One region of the Enterobacter cloacae complex sp. genome, then DNA from elsewhere that is predicted to be linked to it. Evidence: riboswitches for the same ligand, from Rfam matches in the RefSeq annotation. Region 1 holds a riboswitch; the other holds the start of a gene.

What was found. A riboswitch is a leader RNA that binds a small molecule or an ion and turns the genes downstream of it on or off. The one in region 1 is predicted to bind thiamine pyrophosphate.
Region 2: another riboswitch for thiamine pyrophosphate. It lies ahead of thiC (phosphomethylpyrimidine synthase ThiC); the one in region 1 lies ahead of thiB (thiamine ABC transporter substrate binding subunit).

What each region holds. Positions count from the first base shown of each region.
Region 1 covers NZ_LT991957.1:2,881,823-2,897,164, reverse strand. Annotated here, with positions in the region: gene ilvI (acetolactate synthase 3 large subunit) at 1-1,437, opposite strand, end outside; gene leuO (transcriptional regulator LeuO) at 1,815-2,759, opposite strand; gene leuL (leu operon leader peptide) at 3,387-3,473, shown strand; gene leuA (2-isopropylmalate synthase) at 3,565-5,136, shown strand; gene leuB (3-isopropylmalate dehydrogenase) at 5,136-6,227, shown strand; gene leuC (3-isopropylmalate dehydratase large subunit) at 6,230-7,630, shown strand; gene leuD (3-isopropylmalate dehydratase small subunit) at 7,641-8,246, shown strand; gene DBR02_RS14340 (Hok/Gef family protein) at 8,340-8,492, opposite strand; gene DBR02_RS14335 (sugar efflux transporter) at 8,709-9,887, opposite strand; gene sgrT (glucose uptake inhibitor SgrT) at 10,008-10,160, opposite strand; gene sgrR (HTH-type transcriptional regulator SgrR) at 10,249-11,904, shown strand; TPP riboswitch at 11,941-12,041, shown strand; gene thiB (thiamine ABC transporter substrate binding subunit) at 12,073-13,056, shown strand; gene thiP (thiamine/thiamine pyrophosphate ABC transporter permease ThiP) at 13,032-14,642, shown strand; gene thiQ (thiamine ABC transporter ATP-binding protein ThiQ) at 14,626-15,324, shown strand.
Region 2 covers NZ_LT991957.1:2,369,203-2,384,544, forward strand. Annotated here, with positions in the region: gene rpoB (DNA-directed RNA polymerase subunit beta) at 1-227, shown strand, start outside; gene rpoC (DNA-directed RNA polymerase subunit beta') at 304-4,527, shown strand; gene DBR02_RS11870 (PTS lactose/cellobiose transporter subunit IIA) at 4,584-4,901, opposite strand; gene DBR02_RS11875 (PTS sugar transporter subunit IIB) at 4,901-5,209, opposite strand; gene DBR02_RS11880 (sensor domain-containing diguanylate cyclase) at 5,390-6,931, opposite strand; gene thiH (2-iminoacetate synthase ThiH) at 7,265-8,398, opposite strand; gene thiG (thiazole synthase) at 8,395-9,165, opposite strand; gene thiS (sulfur carrier protein ThiS) at 9,167-9,367, opposite strand; gene thiF (thiazole biosynthesis adenylyltransferase ThiF) at 9,351-10,106, opposite strand; gene thiE (thiamine phosphate synthase) at 10,093-10,734, opposite strand; gene thiC (phosphomethylpyrimidine synthase ThiC) at 10,734-12,629, opposite strand; TPP riboswitch at 12,709-12,818, opposite strand; gene rsd (sigma D regulator) at 12,873-13,370, opposite strand; gene nudC (NAD(+) diphosphatase) at 13,466-14,239, shown strand; gene hemE (uroporphyrinogen decarboxylase) at 14,278-15,342, shown strand.

The sequences.
Region 1 (15,342 bases):
GCCGAGGTAACCGTTATTCAGATTCAGCACCAGCACTGGCAGTTCATATTGCAGCGCGGTAGAAAGCTCCTGAATATTCATCTGAATACTGCCGTCACCCGTCACGCAGATGACCGTTTCGTTCGGCAGCGCCAGCTTTACCCCCAGCGCGGCGGGCAGGCCAAAGCCCATCGTGCCCAGCCCGCCTGAGTTGATCCAGCGACGCGGTTTATCAAACGGGTAATACAGCGCAGCGAACATCTGATGCTGGCCCACGTCAGACGTCACATACGCATCGCCGTTCGTCAGACGCCAGATCGTTTCGATCACCGCCTGCGGCTTGATGCTCTCACTGTGCGTGTCGTATTTAAGGCACTGACGGCTCCGCCATAGCTCGATTTGCTGCCACCAGTCGCGGATCTCGTCCAGCGGTTGAGACGCGGATTCCTGCGCCAGCAGATCTAACATCTGCTCCAGCACCTGACGGGCGTCACCCACGATCGGTACATCTGCCGGCACCGTTTTAGAAATAGAGGTAGGATCGATATCAATATGCAGCACCGTCGCATTCGGACAGTATTTCGCCAGGTTATTGGTGGTGCGATCGTCAAAACGCACGCTGACGGCAAAAATCACGTCAGCGTTGTGCATTGTCATATTGGCTTCATAGGTGCCATGCATACCCAGCATGCCCAGCGCCTGACGGTGGGTAGCCGGGAATGCCCCCAGCCCCATCAGTGATGACGCGACAGGAAGATTAAGCTTCTCGATCAGTTCGCGTAGCTGCGTTTCACAGGCCGCATTGACGGCGCCGCCGCCCACATAGACTACCGGCTTTTTCGCAGCCAGCAGCGTTTGCAGCGCACGCTTAATCTGTCCTTTGTGCCCTTGCGTCGTTGGATTATACGAACGCATGCTCACCGACTCAGGCCACAGGTAAGGCAGTTTGTTCGCCGGGTTGAGAATATCTTTTGGCAGATCGACAACTACGGGCCCGGGACGACCGCTGGCGGCCAGCCAGAAGGCTTTTTTCAGTACGCCCGGGATGTCTTCAGTTTGCTTAACCAGAAAGCTGTGCTTCACCACGGGGCGTGAGATCCCCACCATGTCGCACTCCTGAAACGCATCATAGCCAATCAGTGACGTCGCCACCTGTCCGGAAAGAATGACCAGCGGAATGGAATCCATATACGCCGTCGCGATGCCGGTAATGGCATTGGTCGCCCCCGGCCCGGAAGTGACCAGCACAACACCCACTTCGCCCGTGGCGCGGGCCAGACCGTCAGCCATATGCACAGCGGCCTGCTCATGACGAACCAGAACATGATCGATACCGCCTACCGTGTGCAGCGCGTCATAGATATCGAGAACTGCGCCTCCAGGATAGCCGAACACCTGCTTCACGCCCTGATCGATAAGCGATCGGACGACCATTTCCGCGCCAGACAACATCTCCATGCTTTGCCTCCAGGCTTTTGTTATAGACGGTCTACAGAATTCATTTCCGCGCCGTCTTCTGACAGGGTTAACCCATCTTATAATTTGCAGAGTGATTGCTACCTTAACCGCTCGTTATGAGGCAGGCAATTAGCAAACCGGTGGCGGTAACGGATAAGAAAAGCAGAATAAACAGGTGTCAGATACGAATATGGTGTATTCGTCTGGAATGCATGGAGACAATAATAATTCATCTCTTAAAAAGAGGAGGGATCAGGAAATCATCTATTTTTGAGCATGTCTGAGTGAATGAAAAAAATGAAAGCAGAACAAAATTTTGTCCACATGAAAAATCACAGAATAAACCGCACGGTGCCATGCGGTTTATTCACCCGAATTTAGCGACGACAAATAGCGATCAGCAGCTCTTCCATCCACTGATGCCCTTTATCCCGACCCGCGGCTTCATGCCATGAAAGGTAACAGGTACGGCTATTAAGCTTGAGCGGCAGAGGTAAAATTTGCAGGTCCAGCGAATCGGAGAACTCTTCAGCAAGCCAGCGCGGTGCGATGGCGACTAAATGGGTCTGAGAAACGACGTTTAATACGCTGACCATGGCCATCCCCTGATAGGCCACGCTGGCTTGTTTATCGGCGGTGTCATACCACGGCTGACTGAATGAGGCATATCGGTCAAGCGCAACAACGGCGTGCTGCTCGCTGTAAACATCGCTTTCACGCAGCGGCGAATTCATACGGGGATGTTTTTTACTGGCAACTAATACCATTTCATCTTTGAACAATGGAACGCAGGCAAATTCTGGACGGCGGAACTCTTCATAGCCCAGAACAAACTCTGTTTCCTGATAACGAAGCTGGTGTTCAGTGTTTTGATTTAATGATGATTTAAAAACGAGGTGAATATTTGGGGCGATCTGTTCAACTTTATTATATATAACAGACGTCAAATAATTGTCTAACGGACTGCAAACACAGAGATGGAAAACTCGCTCGCTGCTTAAGGGTTCAAAGCCCGAACCGGGAAGCTCATTTTGAACCAGCTGTAGCGCCTGACGAATGGAACCGAATAGCTGGAATGCACGCGCCGTGGGCTGTATCCCCCGTCCATAACGTACAAATAACTCGTCGTTAAACATCACCTTAAGTCTGGCTACGGCATTACTCACGGCAGGTTGAGACATTCCCAGAGATTGCGCTGCTCGTGTAATATTCTGCTCCTGCATCACTGCATCAAATACCGTTAACAAGTTAAGATCCACTGTGCGTAACTGAGGCTTAACCCCATCATAAGACTGTGGTTGGTTAATATTATTTTCTGGCATTTCTGACTCCACCGTCACGCTAAATTCCCTTTGCCAAAGTACAGTAATAAGTTCGAAAAATATGATTTACCATGCATATACAACAAGCGAAAGAGAATTATTTAAAATTCGGAATATATAAAGAGCCCTCGTTTCTGGCGTGGCATTACGCCGCCCAAAAACGAAGCGCTAAAAACGTTCAAATGATATCTTAAACTTTAATGCAGGCATGAAACCATAAACCAGACAAATACACAATCACCGCCCTCGTGAATAACGACTTAAGTATTATTAAACTATTAATGGCATAGGCCGCTTTTTCATTAACAAACTGATATCAATATTGATCATTTACTCACCCGCAACTCATTCACGTCACTTATAAATCAACAAGATGAAACAGATTTCTTTTCACAGCATGTCGGTAAAAATACTGTGTTCAATTGCTACCAATTATATTCAAATTATTCCAGAGATGAATCTTCAGTCCAATAATAGACAATAAAGTCGGTTAGCCATGCCAAAACCAGCACAATTAGCTAACGTACTTACCTTGTACTGAATAGCCGTTTTGCCTGTGAGGGGTTGACATGCGTCAGCGTATCCAGTACCACTAAAAGCATAACGCATTCACCTGGAGCACGATTCATGATTCGCACCCTTCGTTTCACCGGTCTACTACTACTAAACGCATCCACTGTGCGCGGTAGACTGGCGGGCGAAATTCAGCGTTGAATCGTCTTCAGTAAAACTAAAAACCCGCGCCACTGCGCGGGTTTTTTTATGCTCGTAGCAAGGCGCCCTAAGACTGACAAGGACCTAACCCATGAGCCAGCAAGTCGTTATTTTCGATACTACTTTACGTGACGGTGAACAGGCGTTACAGGCGAGCCTGAGTGTTAAAGAGAAACTGCAAATTGCGCTGGCCCTGGAACGCATGGGTGTAGACGTAATGGAGGTCGGTTTTCCTGTCTCCTCGCCGGGTGATTTTGAGTCAGTGCAGACCATCGCCCGCACCATCAAAAACAGCCGCGTGTGCGGTCTGGCGCGCTGCGTTGAGAAAGATATCGATGTGGCCGCGGAATCCCTGAAAGTTGCAGAAGCCTTCCGTATTCATACGTTCATTGCCACCTCACCTATGCACATTGCGACCAAGTTACGCAGTACGCTGGATGACGTGATCGAACGCGCGGTTTACATGGTCAAACGCGCGCGTAACTACACTGATGACGTTGAATTTTCCTGTGAAGATGCTGGCCGCACGCCGATTGACGATCTGGCCCGCGTGGTGGAAGCCGCCATCAATGCCGGTGCCAGAACCATCAACATCCCGGACACCGTCGGCTACACCATGCCATTTGAGTTCGCCAACATCATTACCGGCCTGTACGACCGCGTTCCAAATATTGATAAAGCCATCATCTCCGTGCACACCCACGATGATTTGGGCCTGGCGGTGGGTAATGCCATCGCCGCCGTCCACGCCGGTGCGCGTCAGGTTGAAGGCGCAATGAACGGCATTGGTGAACGTGCCGGCAACTGCTCGCTGGAAGAAGTGATCATGGCGATCAAGGTGCGCAAAGACATCATGAACGTGCACACCCGCATTAATCACAACGAAATCTGGCGCACCAGCCAGACCGTGAGCCAGATTTGCAACATGCCGATCCCGGCCAACAAGGCGATTGTTGGAACCGGCGCGTTCGCCCACTCCTCCGGTATTCACCAGGACGGGGTGCTGAAGAACCGTGAAAACTACGAAATCATGACCCCGGAATCCATCGGTCTGAACCAGGTTCAGCTGAACCTGACCTCACGCTCTGGCCGCGCGGCGGTGAAACACCGTATGGAAGAGATGGGCTATCAGGACAGTGATTACAACATGGATCAGCTGTACGACGCCTTCCTGAAGCTGGCCGACAAGAAAGGCCAGGTATTCGATTACGACCTGGAAGCGCTTGCATTCATCAACAAGCAGCAGGAAGAGCCAGAGCATTTCCGTCTGGACTACTTCAACGTGCAGTCAGGCTCAAGCGATATCGCTACCGCCTCCGTCAAGCTGGCCTGCGGCGAGGAAATTAAAGCGGAAGCCGCCAACGGTAACGGCCCTGTGGATGCCATTTACCAGGCGATTAACCGCGTTACCGAGTACGACGTAGAGCTGGTGAAATACGACCTGACGGCGAAAGGGCACGGCAAAGACGCCCTGGGTCAGGTTGATATCGTCGTCAACTACAACGGTCGCCGCTTCCACGGTGTGGGTCTGGCGACAGATATTGTCGAATCCTCCGCAAAAGCGATGGTGCATGTCCTGAACAACATCTGGCGCGCCGCCGAAGTCGAAAAAGAGTTGCAACGCAAAGCTCAGAATAAAGAGAACAACAAGGAAACCGTGTGATGTCGAAGAATTACCATATTGCCGTGTTGCCGGGTGACGGTATTGGCCCGGAAGTGATGGCACAGGGGCTGAAAGTACTGGAAGCCATTCGCTCGCGTTTTGCGATGAAAATTACCACCAGCCACTACGATGTCGGCGGTATTGCGATTGATAACCACGGTACGCCGCTGCCAAATGCAACGGTGGAAGGCTGTGAAAATGCCGATGCCGTGCTGTTTGGCTCCGTGGGCGGCCCGAAGTGGGAACACCTGCCGCCGGCCGGGCAGCCTGAGCGCGGCGCGCTGCTGCCGCTGCGTAAACATTTCAAGCTGTTCAGCAACCTGCGTCCGGCGAAGCTGTACCCGGGGCTGGAAGAGTTTTGTCCGCTGCGTGCGGATATCGCGGCCAACGGTTTCGACATCCTGTGCGTGCGTGAGCTGACCGGCGGCATCTACTTCGGTCAGCCAAAAGGCCGCGAAGGCAGCGGTCAGCATGAAAAAGCGTTTGACACCGAGGTCTATCACCGTTTTGAAATTGAACGTATCGCCCATATCGCCTTTGAGTCGGCGCGCAAACGCCGCCGTAAGGTGACCTCCATCGATAAAGCGAACGTACTCCAGTCGTCTATTTTGTGGCGCGAAATCGTCAGCGAAGTGGCTAAGCAGTACCCGGACGTTGAGCTGTCGCACATGTACATCGACAACGCGACGATGCAGCTGATTAAGGACCCGTCACAGTTTGACGTCCTGCTGTGTTCTAACCTGTTCGGCGATATTCTCTCGGACGAGTGCGCAATGATTACCGGCTCGATGGGCATGCTGCCCTCTGCCAGCCTGAACGAAGAAGGCTTTGGCCTGTACGAGCCGGCGGGCGGTTCCGCGCCAGATATCGCCGGCAAAAACATTGCCAACCCGATTGCGCAAATTCTTTCGCTGGCCCTGCTGCTGCGCTACAGCCTGGATGCAGGCGATGCAGCAACCGCAATTGAAAACGCCATTAACCGCGCGTTAGAAGAAGGCGTCCGTACCGGTGATTTAGCACGCGGCACGGCGGCAGTCAGTACCGATGAAATGGGCGACATCATTGCCCGCTATGTCGCTGAAGGGGTGTAATCATGGCTAAAACGTTATATGAGAAGTTGTTTGATGCGCACGTTGTCCACGAGGCGCCAGACGAAACCCCGCTGCTGTACATTGACCGCCATCTGGTGCACGAAGTGACCTCCCCTCAGGCCTTCGACGGACTGCGTGCGCACAAGCGCCCGGTGCGTCAGCCGGGTAAAACCTTTGCCACGATGGATCACAACGTCTCCACCCAGACCAAAGACATTAATGCTTCCGGCGAGATGGCGCGCATCCAGATGCAGGAGCTGATCAAGAACTGCAACGAATTTGGCGTGGAGCTGTACGATCTGAACCACCCGTATCAGGGGATCGTCCACGTGATGGGACCTGAGCAGGGTATTACGCTGCCGGGCATGACCATCGTCTGCGGCGACTCCCATACCGCGACGCACGGCGCGTTTGGCGCGCTGGCGTTCGGGATAGGCACCTCTGAAGTTGAACACGTTCTGGCGACACAGACCCTGAAACAGGGACGCGCCAAAACCATGAAGATTGAGGTGAAGGGCAAAGCCGCACCGGGTATCACCGCGAAAGATATCGTGCTGGCGATTATCGGCAAAACCGGCAGCGCAGGCGGCACCGGTCACGTGGTTGAATTCTGCGGTGACGCTATCCAGGCGCTGAGCATGGAAGGTCGTATGACCTTGTGCAATATGGCCATTGAGATGGGTGCCAAGGCAGGGCTGGTCGCACCGGACGAAACCACCTTCAACTATGTGAAGGGGCGTCTGCATGCTCCGAAAGCACAGGATTTTGACGACGCGGTCGCGTACTGGAAAACCCTCAAAACGGATGAGGGGGCAGTTTTTGATACCGTGGTGACGTTGCAGGCGGAAGAGATCGCCCCCCAGGTCACCTGGGGCACCAACCCGGGCCAGGTCATCTCCGTCAATGACAGCATTCCTGACCCGGCTTCCTTCGCCGATCCGGTCGAACGCGCCAGTGCGGAAAAAGCGCTGGCCTATATGGGGCTGAAACCCGGCGTACCGCTGACTGACGTGAGCATTGATAAGGTGTTCATCGGCTCCTGCACTAACTCCCGTATCGAAGATTTACGCGCGGCGGCTGAGATTGCTAAAGGCCGCAAAGTGGCGCCCGGTGTGCAGGCGCTGGTTGTGCCGGGTTCCGGTCCGGTGAAAGCCCAGGCGGAAGCGGAAGGTCTGGATAAGATTTTTATTGATGCAGGCTTTGAGTGGCGCCTGCCGGGCTGCTCCATGTGTCTGGCGATGAACAATGACCGCCTGAATCCGGGTGAGCGTTGCGCATCCACCAGCAACCGTAACTTTGAAGGCCGTCAGGGCCGGGGTGGACGCACCCACCTGGTCAGTCCGGCAATGGCCGCCGCCGCGGCAGTCACCGGTCATTTCGCCGATATTCGCAGCCTGAAATAAGGAGACAATCATGGCAGAGAAATTTACCCAACATACGGGCCGTGTTGTCCCGCTGGACGCCGCGAACGTTGATACGGATGCGATCATTCCTAAGCAGTTTTTGCAGAAAGTGACGCGCACGGGCTTTGGCGCGCACCTGTTCAACGACTGGCGTTTCCTCGATGACAAAGGCGAAGTGCCCAACCCGGAGTTCGTCCTGAACTTTCCGGAATACAAAGGCGCGTCGATTCTGCTGGCGCGGGAAAACTTTGGCTGCGGATCGTCGCGTGAACACGCTCCCTGGGCGCTGACCGACTACGGCTTTAAGGTGGTTATCGCCCCGAGCTTTGCGGATATCTTCTACGGCAACAGCTTCAACAACCAGCTGCTACCGGTGACGCTGAGCGACGAGCAGGTCGATGAACTGTTTGCGCTGGTGCAGGCGAATCCGGGGATTTCGTTTGAGGTGGATCTGGAAGCGGAAGTGGTGAAAGCCGGGGATAAAACCTATAGCTTCAGCATTGACGCGTTCCGTCGCCACTGCATGCTGAACGGTCTGGACAGCATTGGCCTGACGCTGCAACACGAAGAGGCTATCTCCGCCTACGAGAAAAAACAGCCTGCGTTTATGGGGTAGAAGCAATGGCCCGCAGGGCGCGGGCCATTGATAAGGGTGCGTTGAGGCGTAACCACTTTTGAGTGGCGGGGAAACCTCTCCCCGCCCATACCGCTAACGTTTTGCTTCGTAAGCCAACACTGCCGCCAGCTCTGTTTTCTCCTGTCTGAAATGCAGTTCGCACAGCGAGTCGCGCACCATCCAGGTGAAGATCAACAGCGTCGAACAGATCAGAAACAAACCTAACAGCAGAGTACGTTTTGGCATTCCAGCCTCCTTATTGCTTTTCGGCAATGAAGAGACTAACCTCGCAATGATCGTTGTGAAGTTGGTCTCCCCATCAGTTTTTTGATGTGGGACTCTCCACTGTTTGCCTCTTGCGAAAGCCTGAGGCAAACAGCCTCAAGCACCCGTCACGCACTCTATGCGCCTTCTTTGTATCTGTCAGAAAATCGTTTCATTTCGTGAAGCCGCCTTCCAGAATCAAACGTCTTTAACCCGGCACGTCAACACCAGCGTGACAATCGAAATCGCCGCAATCACCCAGTATACGGATGCATGGCCATAGCTTTGCGCCAGCGCACCCTGAATTACACCCGCCAGGATCACGCCAGTCGAAATACTGTTGGTAAACAGCGTGGTCGCCGAGCCAGCGCGTCCAGGCATGAGATCCTGGAACCAGAGCATGCCTATCCCGGCGACAATCCCGATAAACACGGCATTAAACAGTTGCAGCGCCAGCAGTGCGTTGTGCGAGTGGAAGAAGATCAGCCCGATATAGAACATCACCCCGGCGGCAACCGCCACCACCATCATTTTGCGTTTTCCGAAGCGCTTGACGTAATATCCCGCCAGAATCATTGCCGGAATTTCCAGCCCGGCAGCGGTACCCATTAAGAGCCCCGCAAGCTTGTCCGGCAGCCCCAGATCGCTGCTGATCCACAGCGGCATGTCGATGATGTACATGGTGTTGCAGGTCCACATCAGCGTGGAGGCGATAAACAACATGCGGACGTTTTTATCCTGCCAGCCGCTTACCTGCGTGATGGGTTTGTCCGAGGCCTGCTCCACGCGCGCCACCGACGGCAGCGCAAAGGCAATCAGCGCCAGGCTGATGGCAAAAATCCCCGCAGCGATGGAGAACATGGCGGTGAAACCGTAGTTCAGCGCCAGCATGAACGCCAGCGGAGGGCCGATGACCCACGCGAGAGAGAGCTGGGCACGCATCACCGAACTGAACATCACCACTTCCCGCGCCGAGTTGTCGGCGTACTCCCGGGCCAGAGCGAACAGCTGCGGCATAGCGGTGTTTGCCAGAGAAGCCAGCAGCACGCCGCAGGTGATGAGGGTCAGGTAATGGCGGTTGAAGGCAAACAGCAGCGCGTTGCCCACGGCCACGGCGCAGCAAAAGAGGATCAGTTTGCGGCGATCGCCCTGGCTGTCGGATCGTTTCGCCAGCCACAGGCTGACGAGGATCCCGGCAATGGCGTTGACGGTATAGAACAGACCCACCCAAAACGGCTGCGCCCCCACCTCACGGCTGAGAAACAGGCTCAGCGTCGGTGCCTGTAGCGCACCGGCCACGCCCATCATAAAGGCCACCAGCATAAAAGCGGCGTACACGCCGTTCAGGCGTCGCCCCATCGTCATCAACCAGAGCATGCGCAAGTCCTTGTGAAAGCGAATCGAATTTGGGTGAAATAGTAAACGAAAAAAGCCAGCAAAAACATTTTGCTGGCGGGTGATTAGCACCAATACTCAGTCACACATGATCGAGGCGAGTTAGCGAGAAGAGGTCGGTTTCGTAACGTCCCACTGCATCAGATCTTCCAGGATTCTCAGCCGCTGCTCTGCGCACTGGCGGGCCAGCCAGGACACTCCCTTTGTCGCTGAAAAATAGTGCTGATAAAACTGACGTGCGGTAGACCTCTTCATAATTTACCTCCTCGCTTCATCGGGAAGAATTATTGGCCTAATATAGGGATAAATAAATTGCTGGTTTTTTGTCAGGAGTTCCCCTTTTATGCCTTCCGGTCGTCTGCAACAACAATTCATCCGCCTGTGGCAGTGCTGCGAGGGGCAGTCGCAGGAGACCACGCTGAACGAACTGGCCGAGCTGCTTAACTGCTCCCGGCGTCATATGCGCACCCTCCTCAACACCATGCAGCAGCACGGCTGGCTCAGCTGGGAAGCGGAGGCGGGACGCGGCAAGCGCTCGCGCCTGACGTTCCTTTATACCGGCCTGGCGTTGCAGCAGCAGCGGGCGGAGGACTTGCTGGAGCAGGACCGCATCGATCAGCTGGTCCAGTTGGTGGGCGACAAAGCCGCCGTGCGCCAAATGCTGGTCTCGCACCTGGGACGCAGCTTTCGTCAGGGGCGCCACATTCTGCGGGTGCTTTACTACCGCCCAATGAAAAATCTGCTGCCCGGTACGGCGCTGCGTCGCTCTGAAACCCACATGGCCCGGCAGATATTCAGCGGCCTGACGAAAATAAATGAGGAAAACGGGGAACTGGAAGCGGATATCGCCCACCACTGGCAGCAGCTTTCCCCGCTGCACTGGCGCTTCTTTTTACGACCCGGCATTCATTTCCACCATGGACGCGAGCTGGAGATGCGTGACGTCATCGCCTCTTTAGAGCGCGCCCGCACGCTGCCGCTCTATTCGCATATCACGCGGATCCACTCCCCAACGGCCTGGACGCTGGATATTGAGCTATCGCAGCCGGACAACTGGCTTCCGTGGCTTCTGGGCTACGTGCCCTCGATGATCCTGCCTGCCGAGTGGCGATCCCTGAACAATTTTTCCAGCCAGCCGATTGGTACAGGCCCCTACTCCGTTACGCGCAATAACAGCAATCAGTTGAAGATCCGCGCCTTTGATGACTATTTTGGCTATCGGGCGCTGATCGACGAAGTGAACGTCTGGGTGTTACCGGATCTCAACGAAGAGCTGAGCGCAGGCCTCACCCTGGAAGGGCCAACAACCAGCGAAAAGGCGTTCGAGAGTCGCCTGGAAGAGGGCTGCTACTATCTGCTTTTTGACAGCCGCAGCCATCGCGGGGCGAATCACGACGTCCGCAAGTGGATCAGCCATATTCTGGCCCCCGCTAACCTGATTTATCACGCTGAAGAGCAATACCAGACCTGGTGGTTCCCGGCCTATGGCCTGCTTCCGCGCTGGCACCATGCACAGCCGGTCCGCAGCGAGAAACCTGCCGGACTGGAGACCATCACCCTCAGCTACTATCGCGATCACATTGAGCACCGGTTTATCGCAAGGATCATGAGTAAGCTGCTGGCAGCCGAGGGGGTGACGCTGGCGATACAGGAAGTGGACTATGATGAATGGCACCGTGGGGATGTGGTCAGCGATATCTGGCTCAACAGCGCGAACTTCACGCTGCCGCTGGATTTCTCGCTCTTTTCACACCTGTATGAAGTGCCTCTTATTCAGCACTGCATCAGCCGGGACTGGCAGCAGGACGCCGCAAGGTGGCGGGCAGGAGAGATGGATCTGGCCGCCTGGTGCCAGGAGCTGCTGGCCGGGCAGACGATCGTACCGTTAATTCACCACTGGCTGCTGATCCAGGGGCAGCGCAGCATGCGCGGCCTGCGGATGAACACCCTGGGCTGGTTTGATTTTAAATCCGCATGGTTTGCGCCGCCGGAGCCATAACGCTTTCGTAATATTCACCAAATCATTACAATAGCGCCGTTCTCAACGGGGTGCTGCATCACTGATGTGCGCTGAGATAATACCCGTCGAACCTGATCCGGATAACGCCGGCGAAGGGATTTGAGGCTGTTTCTCAAAATCCTTTGCCACTCAACCCTGAGGTGCAAAGTGTTAAAAAACGTTCTTCCTCTGCTGGCGCTGTTTGCGCTGCCTGTTTTTGCTAAACCTGTTTTGACGGTCTATACCTACGACTCCTTCTCCGCCGACTGGGGCCCCGGCCCGGTGGTGAAAAAAGCCTTTGAAGCCGACTGCAACTGCGAGCTGAAGTTCGTGGCGCTGGAAGATGGCGTGTCGCTGCTCAACCGTCTGCGTATGGAAGGCAAAAACAGCAAGGCCGACGTGGTGCTCGGGCTGGATAACAACCTGCTGGACGCCGCCACGCAAACCAGACTGTTTGCCAAAAGCGGCGTAGCGGCAGATGCCGTCAACGTGCCGGGCGGCTGGAAAAACGACACCTTCGTTCCCTTCGATTACGGCTACTTTGCGTTCGTCTACGATAAAAACAAGCTGAAGAACCCGCCGAAGAGCCTGAAAGAGCTGGTCGAAAGCGACAAGAAATGGCGCGTGATTTATGAAGATCCGCGCACCAGCACGCCGGGTCTGGGCCTGCTGCTGTGGATGCAGAAAGTCTACGGCGACAAAACGCCGGAGGCGTGGCAGAAGCTGGCTGCGAAAACCGTTACGGTCACGAAAGGCTGGAGCGAAGCCTATGGCCTGTTCCTGAAAGGCGAAAGCGACCTGGTGCTGAGCTACACCACCTCTCCGGCCTACCACATTATTGCCGAGAAGAAAGATAACTACGCCGCCGCGAACTTTGCCGAAGGGCATTATCTCCAGGTGGAAGTGGCGGCGCGGACCGCTGCCAGCAAGCAGCCAGAACTGGCCGAAAAATTCCTGAAATTTATGGTCTCCCCGGCATTCCAGAACGCCATTCCGACGGGCAACTGGATGTACCCGGTTACCGACGCGGCGCTGCCGGCAGGCTTTGAGAAGCTGAACAAACCGCAGACCGCGCTGGAATTTACGCCGCAGCAGGTTGCCGCTCAGCGCGCCGCATGGATAAGCGAATGGCAACGCGCCGTCAGCCGCTGATCCCCGGCTGGTTAGTGCCCGGACTGATTGCCGCCATACTGATGGTGGTCGTCAGTCTGGGCGCGTTTCTCGCGCTGTGGTTTAACGCGCCAGAGAGCGATCTGCTCGCGCTCTGGCACGACAGCTATCTCTGGCACGTTATCCGGTTCTCCTTCTGGCAGGCGTTTCTCTCCGCGCTGCTGTCAGTCATCCCGGCCATTTTCCTCGCCCGCGCCCTCTATCGCAGACGTTTCCCCGGCAGGCTGGCCCTGCTGCGCCTGTGTGCCATGACGCTGATCCTGCCCGTACTGGTGGCGGTGTTCGGGATTCTGAGCGTATACGGTCGCCAGGGCTGGCTGGCCTCCCTCTTCAACCTGCTTGGTCTGGAATGGACCTTCTCCCCTTACGGCCTGAAGGGCATTCTGCTGGCGCATATTTTTTTCAATATGCCGATGGCGACGCGCCTCTTTTTACAGGCGCTGGAGAACATTCCCGGCGAGCAGCGCCAGATTGCCGCCCAGCTTGGCATGCGCGGCTGGTCGTTCTTCCGTTTTGTCGAATGGCCGTGGCTGCGACGTCAGATCGCCCCGGTTGCCGCGCTGATCTTTATGCTCTGCTTCGCCAGCTTTGCCACCGTCCTTTCGCTCGGCGGCGGGCCGCAGGCCACCACCATCGAGCTGGCGATCTATCAGGCCTTAAGCTACGACTACGATCCGGGGCGCGCCGCGCTGCTGGCGATCGTGCAGATGGTGTGCTGCCTGGCGCTGGTGTTACTCAGCCAGCGGCTGAGCAAAGCGATCCCCGCAGGAAGCAATACCCTTTCCGGCTGGCGCGATCCGCAGGACAGCCTGCACAGCCGCATCGCGGACGTGATGCTGATCGCGCTGGCGCTCCTGCTTCTGCTGCCGCCGCTGCTGGCCGTGATCGCCGATGGGCTCAACAGGAATGTGGTGTCGGTACTGCAACAGCCGGTCCTGTGGCAGGCCACGTGGACCTCGTTGCGCATCGCGCTGGCAGCCGGGCTCCTGTGCGTGATCCTGACCATGATGCTGCTCTGGAGCAGCCGCGAGCTTTACGCGCGCCATGCCCGCAAAGCCGGACACGCGCTGGAGCTGACGGGTATGCTGATCCTGGCGATGCCGGGCATCGTGCTGGCGACCGGCTTCTTTTTACTGTTTAACAGCACCATCGGCCTGCCGGAAAGCGCCGACGGCATCGTCATTTTTACCAACGCCTTAATGGCCATCCCGTATGCGCTGAAGGTGCTGGAAAACCCGATGCGGGATGTTAACAGCCGGTACAGCGCCCTGTGCCAGTCCCTTGGCATTATGGGCTGGCGGCGGCTGAAAGTGGTTGAACTACGCGCCCTGAAACGGCCGCTCGCCCAGGCGATGGCCTTCGCCTGCGTGCTGTCGATTGGGGATTTTGGCGTGGTGGCCCTCTTTGGCAACGAGGATTTCCGCACGCTGCCGTTTTGGCTTTATCAGCAAATTGGCTCCTACCGCAGCCAGGACGGTGCCGTCACGGCGCTGCTCCTGTTACTGCTGTGCTTTGCCTTATTTACCGTTATCGAAAAACTTCCGGGGCGTGATGTTAAAACTGACTGATGTAACCTGGCTTTACGAGCACCTGCCCATGCGTTTTACCCTTTCCGTTCGTCAGGGAGAGCGAATTGCGGTGCTTGGCCCAAGCGGGGCCGGAAAAAGTACCCTGCTCAATTTGATTGCCGGTTTTTTGCAGCCTGCCAGCGGGTCGATAGTCATTGATAATGGCGAGTATACCTACGCTCCGCCGGCTAAGCGCCCGGTGTCGATGCTGTTTCAGGAAAACAATCTGTTTAATCACCTTACGGTGTGGCAGAACATCGCGCTGGGAATCGATCCGGGGTTAAAGCTCAATGCTGCGCAGCGTCAGAAGCTGGCGGCGATTGCCGAACAAATGGGCCTGTCCGCGTTGATTACCAGACTGCCCGGTGAGCTTTCCGGCGGCCAGCGTCAGCGCGTGGCGCTGGCACGCTGTCTGGTGCGCGAACAGCCGCTGCTGCTGCTCGACGAACCCTTCTCGGCCCTTGATCCGGCCCTGCGACAGGAGATGCTCTCGCTGGTTGAGGAGGTTTGCCAGCGCCAGCAGATCACGATGCTGATGGTTTCGCACAGCATTGAAGATGCCGCACGCATCGCGCCGCGATCGGTAGTGATCGCGGAGGGACGGATTTTGTGGGATGGCACGACCGACGCCTTAATGAGCGGGAAAGAAATCGCGTCAGGATTACTGGGTATAAAACCGTAGGCCGGGCAAACGAAGTGT
Region 2 (15,342 bases), 510 kb from region 1:
AGCGCTTCGGGGAGATGGAAGTGTGGGCGCTGGAAGCATACGGCGCAGCATACACCTTGCAGGAAATGCTCACCGTTAAGTCTGATGACGTGAACGGTCGTACTAAGATGTATAAAAACATCGTAGACGGCAACCATCAGATGGAGCCGGGCATGCCAGAATCCTTCAACGTACTGTTGAAAGAGATTCGTTCGCTGGGTATCAACATCGAACTGGAAGACGAGTAATTCTCGCTCAAACAGGTCACTGCTGTCGGGCTAACGCCCGACAGCAGAGTGTGCTAACTCCGACGGGAGCAAATCCGTGAAAGACTTATTAAAGTTTCTGAAAGCGCAAACTAAAACCGAAGAGTTTGATGCGATCAAAATTGCTCTGGCTTCGCCAGACATGATCCGTTCATGGTCTTTCGGTGAAGTTAAAAAGCCGGAAACCATTAACTACCGTACGTTCAAACCTGAGCGTGACGGCCTTTTCTGTGCGCGTATTTTCGGGCCAGTAAAAGACTACGAGTGCCTGTGCGGTAAGTACAAGCGCCTGAAACACCGTGGTGTGATCTGTGAGAAGTGCGGCGTTGAAGTGACCCAGACCAAAGTACGCCGTGAGCGTATGGGCCACATCGAGCTGGCGTCTCCGACCGCTCACATCTGGTTCCTGAAATCTCTGCCGTCCCGTATCGGCCTGCTGCTGGATATGCCGCTGCGCGATATCGAACGTGTTCTGTACTTCGAATCTTATGTGGTTATCGAAGGCGGGATGACGAATCTGGAACGTAACCAGATCCTGACCGAAGAACAGTATCTGGACGCGCTGGAAGAGTTCGGTGACGAATTCGACGCGAAGATGGGTGCGGAAGCTATTCAGGCCCTGCTGAAGAGCATGGATCTGGAGCAAGAGTGTGAAACGCTGCGCGAAGAGCTGAACGAAACCAACTCCGAAACCAAGCGTAAAAAGCTGACCAAGCGTATCAAACTGCTGGAAGCGTTCGTTCAGTCTGGTAACAAGCCAGAGTGGATGATCCTGACCGTTCTGCCGGTTCTGCCGCCAGATCTGCGTCCGCTGGTTCCGCTGGATGGTGGTCGTTTCGCAACGTCAGATCTGAACGATCTGTACCGTCGCGTAATCAACCGTAACAACCGTCTGAAACGTCTGCTGGATCTGGCTGCGCCGGACATCATCGTACGCAACGAAAAACGTATGCTTCAGGAAGCAGTCGATGCCCTGTTGGATAACGGTCGTCGCGGTCGTGCGATCACCGGTTCGAACAAACGTCCTCTGAAATCTTTGGCCGACATGATCAAAGGTAAGCAGGGTCGTTTCCGTCAGAACCTGCTCGGTAAGCGTGTTGACTACTCCGGTCGTTCTGTAATCACCGTAGGTCCATACCTGCGTCTGCATCAGTGCGGTCTGCCGAAGAAAATGGCACTGGAGCTGTTCAAACCGTTCATCTACGGCAAGCTGGAGCTGCGTGGCCTCGCCACCACCATCAAAGCCGCTAAGAAAATGGTTGAGCGTGAAGAAGCTGTCGTTTGGGATATCCTGGACGAAGTGATCCGCGAACACCCGGTACTGCTGAACCGTGCACCAACCCTGCACCGTCTGGGTATCCAGGCATTTGAGCCGGTACTGATCGAAGGTAAAGCTATCCAGCTGCACCCGCTGGTTTGTGCGGCTTATAACGCCGACTTCGATGGTGACCAGATGGCTGTTCACGTACCGCTGACGCTGGAAGCCCAGCTCGAAGCGCGTGCGCTGATGATGTCTACCAACAACATTCTGTCTCCAGCGAACGGTGAACCAATCATCGTTCCTTCTCAGGACGTTGTACTGGGTCTGTACTACATGACCCGTGACTGTGTTAACGCCAAAGGCGAAGGCATGGTGCTGACTGGCCCTAAAGAAGCTGAGCGTATTTATCGCGCTGGCCTGGCCTCTCTGCATGCGCGCGTTAAAGTGCGTATCACTGAATACGAAAAAGATGAAAACGGCGAATTCGTTGCGCACACCAGCCTGAAAGACACGACCGTTGGCCGTGCGATTCTGTGGATGATCGTACCGAAAGGTCTGCCTTTCTCCATCGTCAACCAGGCGCTGGGCAAGAAAGCGATCTCCAAAATGCTGAACACCTGTTACCGCATTCTGGGTCTGAAGCCGACCGTTATCTTCGCTGACCAGACAATGTACACCGGCTTTGCTTATGCAGCGCGTTCAGGTGCATCTGTTGGTATCGATGACATGGTCATCCCAGAGAAGAAACACGAGATCATCTCTGAAGCGGAAGCTGAAGTTGCTGAAATCCAGGAGCAGTTCCAGTCTGGTCTGGTAACCGCAGGCGAACGTTACAACAAAGTTATCGATATCTGGGCAGCGGCGAACGATCGTGTATCCAAAGCGATGATGGACAACCTGCAAACCGAAACCGTGATTAACCGTGACGGCGTCGAAGAGCAGCAGGTTTCCTTCAACAGCATCTACATGATGGCCGACTCCGGTGCGCGTGGTTCTGCGGCACAGATTCGTCAGCTGGCAGGTATGCGTGGTCTGATGGCGAAGCCAGATGGCTCCATCATCGAAACGCCAATCACCGCGAACTTCCGTGAAGGTCTGAACGTACTCCAGTACTTCATCTCCACGCACGGTGCGCGTAAAGGTCTGGCGGATACCGCACTGAAAACTGCGAACTCCGGTTATCTGACGCGTCGTCTGGTTGACGTTGCGCAGGATCTGGTTGTGACCGAAGACGATTGTGGCACCCTCGAAGGTATCACCATGACCCCAGTTATCGAGGGTGGTGATGTTAAAGAGCCGCTGCGCGATCGCGTACTGGGTCGTGTGACCGCGGAAGACATTCTGAAGCCGGGCACCGCAGACATTCTGGTTCCACGCAACACCCTGCTGCACGAACAGTGGTGTGACCTGCTGGAAGCGAACTCTGTTGACTCCGTGAAGGTACGTTCCGTTGTATCCTGTGACACCGACTTTGGTGTGTGTGCGCACTGCTACGGTCGTGACCTGGCGCGTGGCCACATCATCAACAAAGGTGAAGCCATCGGCGTTATCGCGGCACAGTCCATCGGTGAGCCGGGTACACAGCTGACGATGCGTACGTTCCACATCGGTGGTGCGGCATCTCGTGCGGCTGCTGAATCCAGCATCCAGGTGAAAAACAAAGGTAGCATCAAGCTCAGCAACGCGAAGTCTGTTGTTAACTCCGCAGGCAAGCTGGTTGTGACCTCTCGTAACACCGAGCTGAAGCTGATCGACGAATTCGGTCGTACCAAAGAGAGCTATAAAGTGCCTTACGGTGCGGTTATGGCGAAAGGTGATGGCGAGCAGGTTGCCGGCGGTGAAACCGTTGCAAACTGGGATCCACACACCATGCCGGTAATCACCGAAGTAAGTGGTTTCATCCGCTTTACTGACATGATCGACGGCCAGACCATTACTCGTCAGACCGACGAGCTGACCGGTCTGTCTTCTCTGGTGGTTCTGGATTCTGCTGAACGTACTACCGGTGGTAAAGATCTGCGTCCTGCACTGAAAATCGTTGATGCTCAGGGTAACGACGTTCTGATCCCTGGTACCGATATGCCTGCGCAGTACTTCCTGCCGGGTAAAGCGATTGTACAGCTGGAAGATGGCGTACAGATCAGCTCTGGTGACACCCTGGCGCGTATTCCTCAGGAATCCGGCGGTACCAAGGACATCACCGGTGGTCTGCCACGCGTTGCGGACCTGTTCGAAGCACGTCGTCCGAAAGAGCCTGCAATCCTGGCTGAAATCAGCGGTATCATCTCCTTCGGTAAAGAGACCAAAGGTAAGCGCCGTCTGGTTATCACGCCTGTAGATGGCAGCGAGCCGTACGAAGAGATGATTCCTAAGTGGCGTCAGCTCAACGTGTTCGAAGGTGAACGCGTAGAACGTGGTGACGTGGTTTCCGACGGTCCAGAAGCGCCGCACGACATCCTGCGTCTGCGTGGTGTGCATGCTGTTACTCGTTACATCGTTAACGAAGTACAGGACGTATACCGTCTGCAAGGCGTTAAGATTAACGATAAACACATCGAAGTTATCGTTCGTCAGATGCTGCGTAAAGCCACCATCGAAAACGCGGGCAGCTCCGACTTCCTGGAAGGCGAGCAGGTTGAATACTCACGCGTTAAGATCGCTAACCGCGATCTGGAAGCGAACGGCAAAATCGGTGCGACCTTCGCACGCGATCTGTTGGGTATCACCAAAGCGTCTCTGGCAACCGAGTCCTTCATCTCCGCAGCATCGTTCCAGGAAACCACGCGTGTCCTGACCGAAGCGGCTGTTGCGGGTAAACGTGATGAACTGCGCGGTCTGAAAGAGAACGTTATCGTGGGTCGTCTGATCCCGGCCGGTACTGGTTATGCGTACCACCAGGATCGTATGCGTCGTCGCGCAGCGGGCGAACTGCCAGCTGCACCGCAGGTAACTGCCGAAGATGCATCCGCGAGCCTGGCAGAACTGCTGAACGCAGGTCTGGGCGGTTCCGACAACGAGTAATCGTTGATGCCGTAAATAAAAAACCCGCCTCGGCGGGTTTTTTTATATCTGCATTTTCAGTTTACCAGCGGGATGCGTCGATAAAGCTCAATCATGTCGCCCGCCAGATCCTGGATAACCATCGCGTTCATCAGGTGGTCCTGAGAGTGAACGGTGATCAGGTTAACCGGAAGTTTTCCTGTCCCTTCATCGAGCCCGATGAGCTGCGTCTGGATCGTATGCGCATGTTTCACATACTCGCGCGACTCTTCCATCGCTTTTTCGGCTTCGTCAAAGTCGCCTTTTCGTGCCATTTGCAACGCTGTCAGGGCCGCACTGCGCGCCGCACCTGCATTGACCAATAGCTCCATGATGGTGGTTTCTAAGTCTTCCATTATGACTCCAGCAGTTTAAGCGCTTTTTCCAGTACGGCATCACCTTTCATCATGCCGTAATCCATCATGTCGATGACCGCGACCTTTTTCCCGAGCGGATCGGCCTGCGCCTGGAGTTTTGCCTGTTCGTATTTCACCTGTGGCCCCAGTAATACGATATCAGCCGTCGCGATGTTGTCTTTAAATTCCGCGACCGGAACGGCTTTAATGGTTACTTCGACTCCTTTTTTCTGCGCGGCATCTTTCATACGTTGAACCAGCATGCTGGTTGACATTCCCGCTGCACAGCATAAAACGATGTTCTTCATAGTCAGCCTCGATCTACATGTGTTTATTGATAATTATCCCGTTCAGAGCGCTTCAACAACCGCTTTACCGCGATTGTGTGTCAGGCATCACAAAGAAATCGGCATTTTTCTGAAACCGGTTACAATTTAACGCAGGAGAGCATTCTGCCCGTCAGAACGGGCAGAATTTCAGGAGGGAGATTATCGGCTGGCCGTGCTTATGATGCGGTTTTTACCCTGTTGTTTAGCGGTATACAGCGCTTCATCTACGCTACCGACAAATTGTTCCAGCGGTTCGAAGTGCCATTCACCCAGCCCCGCGCTGAAGGTCACCCGCAGGTTCTCTTCCCGCCAGGTCCGTTTTTCCACGGCGGTGCGCCAGGCTTCCAGTAGCGCGTGCGCGGAGTTCATCAGCTCGGCCGGGAAAATCACCCCGAACTCTTCTCCACCGTAGCGATAAACCGAGACGTGGTGCGGCTGCATGATCTGAATGCCTTCGCGCGCCACGTTACGCAGAACGATATCCCCGCTCAGGTGGCCCCAGGTGTCGTTAATGGATTTGAAGTTATCAATGTCGACCAGCGCCAGAGCGAAGGGTTGATGAGCGGCCATCAACGCATCCACATCGTTGTCGAAGGCTCGGCGGTTTTTACAGCCTGTCAGCGCATCATGGGTGGCCTGACGGACATAGGCCAACTCCCGTTCTTTATTGGTTCGAATGGTATGGCTGAGCATCGCCTCAAGACGTGGCGCCTGGTTGACGTCGCCGGTTTTGATGGCGTTGATAATGTTCATCAGCACTGAACGTGAGGCATGACGAAGATACAGTCCGAACAGAATGATGATGATTGCCGCCAGCGCAAATCCCCACCCGACGACGGTGGTTTCATGCCGGGTGATGACGGATAGCGTGGCATCGGAAACCCGATAAATCACAAACCAGTCCGGATTGGTGAACGAGTAGTAGTAATACCAGGTCTTGCTTCTGGAATCGAAGAGATAGCCTTCGCCGCTGGTCATTTTGTCCATCAGCGCTTCGCTGACGTACTGCTTAAAGAGCGCCCCCGTGTCCGGATGAAGCACAACGGCGCCGTCACGTTCGACGACGAAAAACTCACCCTGTACGGGAGCTACCATCTGGCGCAGGGTATATCCCATGGAGGTTAAATCAAGGTGGAAAGCGAGCGTGCCCTTCAGACGGCCTTCCGGTGAAATGACCGGCTTATAGAGGGTGACGGTGGGATGTTGGGTGAAATAGTCCAGATAGGGGCGGGTGTAGTGCGGAAAGTTACTGGCTTCCGCTTGCCCGATAAACCATGGGCGGGTGCGTGCATCGAACGTCTGACTCTTCTCCGTTGGCAGGACTTCCGGCGCGCGCAGATGGCGCCCCTCCGTGTCCGCCAGAGAGATAGACGACACCGTCGGCATCAGATTCTGCAAATGCATTAACATCTGCAAACCGTGTGCCGGATCGATATTTAACGTCTGATTCACTCTGTCATTACGGGCGAAGTACATCGCCGCGCGACCAAGAATATAGTCATTTTCCCGCAGAATGGACTCGGTATAGTTCACCGCCAGATTATGGGTGAAGTTACCATTAATTTTATGATAATCCTCAAGAAAATCCTTTCGCTGTGAAAGGATGACCAGGATCGCGATCAGCACGAAGCTGAAGAGGATCCCCGCGAAGCTGACCATAATGGGGCGGGTAAAAGAGAGCTTTTTACTGTGGAGTGCCATGAGTTGTACATCAGTCCAGATGGTAGGCGCGTAGCGTCTGTCGATATCCTCAGCATAGTCGCTGTCCGGTTGCTGGTAGTAAATTATACAGAAGGCGACTTCCAACGAGATGATTTATCTTAAGAGTAGCTAAGAAAAGTCGCATTTATTTTAACGATTGAAATTTTTTTTAAGAGGCGGAGGGCAGGGCGAAACGAGGAAGAAGCATTTTCACCCTGGTCAGCGTCCGTTGCTGACGGGGTTAATCATAAGAAAACCGGACGGATTTCCTCAATCGCCCGGTTTTGATCTCACGAGCCGCCTCGTAACCTTTTCGCGATTTTGCAGGCGGTTTCAGCGCAAATGCGAGGCTCTTCCCAGCCAGCTGTCCCAGTCTTTCCACACCGGCTGTAGGCCCTGTGCCGCCAGTGCTTCCGCCACCGCTTCGGGCCGTCGTCCGTCGTGAGGCGTAAACTGTTCCAGTTCCGGGCGATCGTCCGCGTAACCGCCTGGCTGCGTTTTGGAAAAGGCGCTGACGTTGTTGATCGCCAGCGGGATCGCGCGGTCGCGAAACGCCGGGGATTCACGCGTGGAGAGCGACAGTTCCACTTCCGGCGCGAACAGGCGAAAGGCGCATATTGTTTGCACCAGCTGGCGCTCATCCATTATCGAGGCAGGTTCAACGCCTCCCGTACACGGACGCAGCCGCGGGAACGAGATGGAATAGCGGCTTTGCCAGTAGTGCTGCTGTAGCCACAGCAGATGCTCCGCCACCATATAGCAATCCACCCGCCAGCTGTCAGACAGACCGATAAGCGCGCCCAGCCCAATTTTGTCGATGCCGGCGCGCCCCAGCCTGTCCGGGGTTTCCAGCCGGAAAAAGAAATCCTGCTTCTTCCCTTTCAGGTGATGCCGGGCATAAGTCGCCTCATGGTAGGTTTCCTGATAAACCATTACGCCGTCCAGCCCGAGGGTTTTCAGCTCCGCGTACTCCTCCTGCGACAGCGGCTGTACTTCCATCTGCAATGAGGCAAATTCGCGGCGAATGGCCGGAAGATGCTGGCGAAAATAGTCCATCCCCACTTTGCTCTGATGTTCACCCGTCACCAGCAAAAGATGTTCAAATCCCATCTCACGAATAGCGTCACACTCGCGGGCGATCTCATGCTCATCCAGCGTTTTACGCTTAATGCGGTTGCTCATGGAGAAGCCACAGTAGGTACAGTCGTTGGCGCACAGGTTCGAAAGATAGAGCGGCACGTAAAAGCTCACCGTGTTGCCAAAGCGCTGGCGGGTAAGGCGTTGAGCGCGCTGCGCCATCGGTTCAAGGTATGCGCTGGCTGCCGGAGAAAGCAGGGCCATCAAATCCTCACGGGTCAGATGGCGGGCATTCAGCGCACGCTCCACGTCAGCGGCCGTTTTGCTGTTAATGCGCAGGGCTATATCGTCCCAGTTAAGCTCGCGCCAGCGCTCGGTAAACGTGCTCATGAGAGCGCCTCCAGAAAACCGGTCAGCGGGCTGGTGGCCTGCGCCTGAAAACTGCGCGAGCCGGGGCCTGATTCTCTGGCCAGCACGCCAGCCTCCACGGCCAGACGGAACGCGCGCGCCATCATCACCGGATCGTCAGCCACCGCAATGGCGGTGTTGACCAGCACCGCATCGGCACCCATTTCCAGCGCCTGCGCGGCGTGGCTGGGTACGCCGATGCCCGCATCCACCACCACGGGCACGGTAGCCTGCTCAATAATGATCTCCAGCATCGCGCGGGTTTCAAGCCCCTGATTGGAGCCAATGGGTGCCCCCAGCGGCATAACGGCGGCACAGCCGACCTCTTCCAGACGCTTACACAGCACGGGATCCGCGCCGCAGTAAGGCAGAACGGTAAACCCCTGCTGCACCAGCTTTTCTGCGGCTTTCAGGGTCTCTATCGGGTCCGGCAGCAGCCAGCGCGCATCCGGGTGAATTTCCAGCTTCAGCCAGCGGGTGCCGAGCGCTTCCCGGGCCAGCTGTGCGGCGAAAATCGCCTCCTCGGCCGTTTTCGCACCGGAGGTATTAGGCAGCAGCGTCACGCCGGCTTCCAGCAACGGTGCAAGAATGGCATCGTTGTGCTGGCGAAGGTCCACGCGCTTCATCGCCAGCGTCACCAGCTGGCTGCCGCTTTCGCGAATGGCATCCACCATCAGCTGCGGGGAGGCGAACTTTCCGGTTCCGGTAAACAGATGTGAATCAAAGACTTTATCGGCAATACGTAACATCTCAGCCCCCTGCGATAACCTGAAACAGCAGGATCTGGTCGCCTTCATTGACCTGCTGACGTTCCCACTGCTCGCGCGGCAGGATCTGTTGATTGAGCGCCAGCGCCGTTCCCGGCTTCAGCTGGCGCAGCGTGTCGAGCAGGGCGGCAACGGTGAGACCGTCGTCGCACGTCATCGGCTCATCGTTAAACAGAATGCGCATTGCGGCCTCCGCATACCGGGCAGTGGCTGGCGCGGCTTAACGCCAGATGGCGCCAGCCGCCGGAACGGGCGTCGAACAGCCGGAGCGTGTTGCGCGCTGTCTCCATGCCGCTGAGCAGCTTGATGGCCTCCAGTGCCTGAAGGGTGCCCATCACGCCCACCACCGGGCCAAGAATGCCTGCCGTGCGGCAGTTACGCTCCGGTTCAGCCTCGTCCGGCCACAGGCAGCGGTAGCAGCCCTGCGCCCACGGCGGCGTAAGCACCATTATCTGCCCGCCGAAACCGACCGCGCTGGCGGTGATCAGCGGCGTGTTCTGTGCAACACAGGCCGCGTTGATGGCCTGACGCGTCGCCATGTTGTCCGTGCAGTCCAGCACCGCGTCGGCAAGGGCAACTTCGCGTTGCAGCTCGTCCCCGCTAAGCCGCGTCTGGAGCGCAACCAGTTCGATATCGGGGTTAAGCTGGTTCAGCCGCTGGCGCGTCACCTGCGCCTTAGGCTGGTTAACATCTTCTGTCGTGAAGAGGATTTGCCGTTGCAGGTTGCTGAGGTGTACTTCATCGTCATCGGCCAGTACCAGCGTACCCACGCCCGCACCGGCCAGATACAGCGCGGCGGGGGCGCCTAATCCGCCCAGGCCGACAATCAGTACCCGGCTGGCGAGCAGCTTTTGCTGCCCGTCAATAGCGATATCCTCCAGCAGGATCTGGCGGCTGTAGCGCATAAAATCACGATCTTTCATCGCCTGCTCCTGCCAGTTGTAAAAGCCGTGCGGTGGCGGCCTGCCAGTCTGCCGCCTGGGTGATAGCGCTGACGACGGCGATACTGCCGACGCCGGTTTCCAGCACGGCGGGCGCGCGTTCAAGGCTGATCCCGCCGATGGCGACGGTAGGATAATCGGCAAGGCGCTTAACGTGCGCCGCCAGCTGCGTCAAACCCTGCGGGGCAGACGGCATCTGCTTGGTTTGCGTCGGGAAAACGTGACCGAGGGCGATGTAAGAGGGACGGGCTGCCAGCGCCACGTCGATCTCCATGTCATCGTGTGTTGAAACGCCAAGGCGCAGGCCAGCCTGGCGGATGGCGTTCAAATCGGTGGTTTCCAGATCTTCCTGACCCAGATGGACGCCGTACGCCCGGTGCTTGACGGCCAGCCGCCAGTAGTCGTTGATAAACAGGCGAGCAGTGTAGCGATGCCCCAGCGCGATGGCGGCGGCGACGTCGGCCTCCACCTCTTCATCGCGCTTATCCTTGATGCGCAGCTGGAGGGTGCGAACGCCGGCCTCCAGCAGGCGGGCGATCCACTCCACGCTGTCCACCACCGGGTAAAGCCCTAAGCGGAAGGGCACGGAGGGGAAATCGGGCTGGTACATTACGCCTCCTCTTTTTTGAGGTAAATTTCGCCGCCTCTGGCGCGGAAGGTTTCCGACATGTCCGCCATACCGACTTCAATGGTCTGCGCAGCGGCGTAGTCCCGCACCTCCTGGCTGATTTTCATCGAGCAGAATTTTGGCCCGCACATGGAGCAGAAGTGCGCCACCTTGCCCGACTCCTGCGGCAGGGTTTCATCGTGATAGGCGCGGGCGGTAAACGGATCCAGCGCCAGGTTGAACTGGTCTTCCCAGCGGAATTCAAAGCGCGCTTTGGACATGGCGTTGTCGCGGATTTGCGCGCCCGGATGGCCTTTCGCCAGATCCGCCGCGTGGGCGGCAATCTTGTAGGTAATCAGCCCCTGCTTCACGTCCTCTTTGTTGGGCAGGCCGAGGTGCTCTTTCGGCGTCACGTAGCAGAGCATGGCGCAGCCGAACCAGCCGATCATCGCCGCGCCGATCCCGGAGGTGAAGTGGTCGTAGCCCGGTGCGATATCGGTGGTCAATGGCCCCAGAGTGTAGAACGGCGCTTCGTGGCAGTGCTCCAGCTCCTCGGTCATGTTGCGGCGGATCATCTGCATCGGCACGTGGCCCGGGCCTTCAATCATCACCTGCACGTCATACTCCCAGGCGATTTTGGTCAGCTCGCCCAGGGTGTGCAGCTCGGCAAACTGCGCCTCGTCGTTGGCGTCGCGGATGGAGCCCGGACGCAGGCCGTCGCCCAGCGACAGGGAGACGTCGTACGCGGCGCAGATTTCGCAGATTTCGCGGAAGTGCTCGTAGAGGAAGTTTTCCTGATGATGGGACAGGCACCACTTCGCCATGATGGAGCCACCGCGTGAGACGATGCCGGTCAGACGTTTCGCCGTCATCGGCACGTAGCGCAGCAGCACGCCCGCATGGATGGTGAAGTAGTCCACGCCCTGTTCCGCCTGCTCCAGCAGCGTATCGCGGAACGCTTCCCAGGTGAGGTTTTCGGCGATGCCGTTAACCTTCTCCAGCGCCTGGTAAATCGGGACGGTGCCGATCGGCACCGGGCTGTTACGCAGGATCCACTCGCGGGTTTCGTGGATGTAGCGGCCAGTGGAGAGATCCATCACCGTGTCCGCGCCCCAGCGCGTCGACCAGACCAGCTTTTCCACCTCTTCTTCGATGGACGAGGTGACGGCAGAGTTGCCGATGTTGGCGTTAACCTTCACCAGGAAGTTGCGGCCGATAATCATCGGCTCCGATTCCGGGTGGTTGATGTTGGCGGGGATAATGGCGCGCCCGGCAGCCACTTCATCACGCACAAACTCCGGCGTGATGTTTTCCGGCAGGCGAGCGCCGAAGCCTTCGCCAGGATGCTGGTGGCGCAATATTTCGCTGCGGATGCGCTCGCGCCCCATGTTTTCACGGATGGCGATGAACTCCATCTCCGGCGTGACGATCCCCTGGCGCGCGTAGTGCAGCTGGGTTACGCATTTGCCCGCTCTGGCGCGTTTTGGCGTCAGCAGGCCGGTAAAGCGCAGCTCGTCCAGGCCGTCGTCGGCCAGACGTTCTTTGGTGTACGCAGAACTGCGCACGCTTAGCTCTTCGCAGTCGTTACGCGCGTCAATCCACGGCTGGCGCAGTTTTGCCAGCCCCTGCTGGACGTTGATGGCGACAGAGGGATCGCCGTACGGGCCGGAAGTGTCGTACACCGGCACGGCTTCGTTGTCTTCATACTGCGGGTTCTCTTTGCTGCCGCCGATAAGCGTCGGGCTGAGCTGGATTTCGCGCATTGGCACGCGAATATCGGCCTGTGAACCGGTGATGTAGATGCGTTTCGAATTCGGGAAAGCGGTGCCTTCCAGGGTATCGATGAAGCGTTGCGCGTGTTCGCGCTGTTCGCGGCGGGTCAGTTTTGTTGTAGACATAGCTCATTCCAGAAGTGAAGGACATGGCTTGTCAGACGACGGATGAAGCAAGAGGAGATCGCCCCAGGGGCGATACAACAGCAGCGTGACTCTTGTTCCCTTCGCAGGTATTAACCTGATCAGGTTCCGCGGATCCCGAATTAACGGTCTCAGCCCGTGCTTACACACTGGGCACTCCGACAAGAAAAATCCCCCTCCGCAGAGGGGCGACTGGTTGTAAATTACTCGTTAACGATTAAGAACTCAAGCAGGGCGCACAACGTTATCGCTGTTGCTGATATTCAGGTTGTTATCCAGCACGAGGACGATGAGCTTGTCTTCCAGCGTGAATCGCTCTTCCAGTGCTTCGCCCAGGTCGGACAGCGCCTGCTGGAACTCAAGATAGTTATCGTGATCGATAGCGTTCTCAAGCGTGGAATCGTAGTAGTCCATGATGTTCTGGGTGTTGGCTTCCAGCTGCGGACAGAGTTTGCTGGCCGCTAAATACGGCGTTGTCCCTTCCATTTCGCGGATAATGCGTTCATAAATGTTGAAATGGCCGTCGGAGAGGTAGTCGACTAGGCTCTGACAAAAATCATCCAGCGCTTTTTCATTCAGCCGCATAAAGGATTCTTTGCCAGGCTTAAGACCGACCAGATTGTAATACGCCACAAGGAGATGCTTGCGCACATGTAGCCAGCGATCCACCAGGGTGTTACTTCCTCCAACGCGCTCAGTCAGGCTTTCCAGCTGGTTTAACATGGTCGACTCCATAAGGTTTAGAATGGGATCTGCTTATCCAAAATGTAACCACAATGCTAACAACATGTCAGTGAAGCGAAGGTAGTGCAATAGATATGGATCGTATTATTGAAAAATCAGATCTGGGTTGGTGGATCGTCAGCCACGAACAAAAATTATGGCTGCCCTCAGGAGAGTTGCCCTACGGTGCCGCGGAAACGTTCGATCTGGTGGGCCAGTCCGCGCTGAAGATCGGCGAGTGGCAGGGCGATCCCGTGTGGTTGATCCAGCAGGCGCGCCGTCAGGATATGGGATCTGTACGTCAGGTGTTAGATCTGGACGTCGGCCTGTTCCAGCTGGCGGGGCGCGGCGTACAGCTGGCGGAGTTTTACCGCTCGCACAAATACTGCGGTTACTGCGGGCACACCATGCACCCAAGTAAAACCGAATGGGCGCTGCTCTGCGGCCACTGCCGAGAACGTTACTATCCGCAAATTGCGCCGTGCATCATCGTCGCCATCCGCCGTGATGATTCCATCCTGCTGGCGCAGCATACCCGTCATCGCAACGGCATTCATACCGTCCTCGCCGGGTTCGTGGAAGTAGGCGAAACGCTGGAGCAGGCGGTGGCGCGCGAGGTGATGGAGGAGAGCAGCATCAAGGTGAAGAACCTGCGCTACGTGACTTCCCAGCCGTGGCCGTTCCCGATGTCCCTGATGACCGCGTTTATGGCGGAATACGACAGCGGCGAGATCGTTATCGACCCGAAAGAGCTGCTGGAGGCGAACTGGTACCGCTACGACAATTTACCGCTGTTACCCCCGCCGGGAACGGTGGCGCGTCGCCTGATAGAAGATACCGTGGCAATGTGTCGGGCCGAGTATGAGTAGTGTTACACTGACGGCCTGACGCAATAAGGAACTGCAAAATGACCGAACTGAAGAACGATCGTTATCTGCGTGCGCTGCTGCGCCAGCCCGTTGATGTCACCCCGGTGTGGATGATGCGCCAGGCGGGACGCTATCTGCCAGAGTACAAAGCCACGCGCGCGCAGGCGGGCGATTTTATGTCGCTGTGCAAAAACGCCGAGCTGGCCTGTGAGGTGACGCTCCAGCCGCTGCGCCGCTTCCCGCTGGATGCCGCCATTCTCTTTTCGGACATTCTTACCATTCCGGACGCGATGGGCCTGGGACTCTATTTCGAAACCGGCGAGGGCCCGCGCTTCACCTCCCCAATTAAAAGCAAAGCCGACGTCGATAAACTGCCGATCCCCGATCCGGAAGGCGAGCTGGGCTACGTGATGAACGCCGTGCGCACCATTCGCCGCGAGCTGAAGGGCGAAGTGCCGCTGATTGGTTTCTCCGGCAGCCCGTGGACGCTGGCCACCTATATGGTTGAAGGCGGCAGCAGCAAAGCCTTCACCATGATTAAAAAGATGATGTACGCCGAACCGCTGGCGCTGCATGCGCTGCTCGACAAGCTGGCGAAGAGCGTCACCCTTTACCTCAACGCGCAGATTAAAGCGGGTGCGCAGTCGGTGATGATTTTCGACACCTGGGGCGGCGTGCTGACCGGGCGTGATTATCAGCAGTTCTCCCTGTACTACATGCACAAAATCGTCGATGGCCTGCTGCGTGAAAACGACGGTCGCCGCGTGCCGGTAACGCTGTTCACCAAAGGCGGCGGCCAATGGCTGGAAGCGATGGCGGCCACCGGCTGCGACGCGCTGGGCCTCGACTGGACCACCGATATTGCCGATGCGCGCCGTCGCGTGGGCGACAAAGTGGCGCTACAGGGCAACATGGATCCGTCCATGCTCTATGCTCAGCCTGCCCGCATCGAAGAGGAAGTGTCGACTATACTGTCTGGTTTCGGCCAGGGTGAAGGCCACGTCTTTAACCTCGGCCACGGCATTCATCAGGATGTGCCGCCTGAACACGCAGGCGTATTTGTGGAGGCGGTGCATCGGCTTTCTGCCCAGTATCACAAGTAA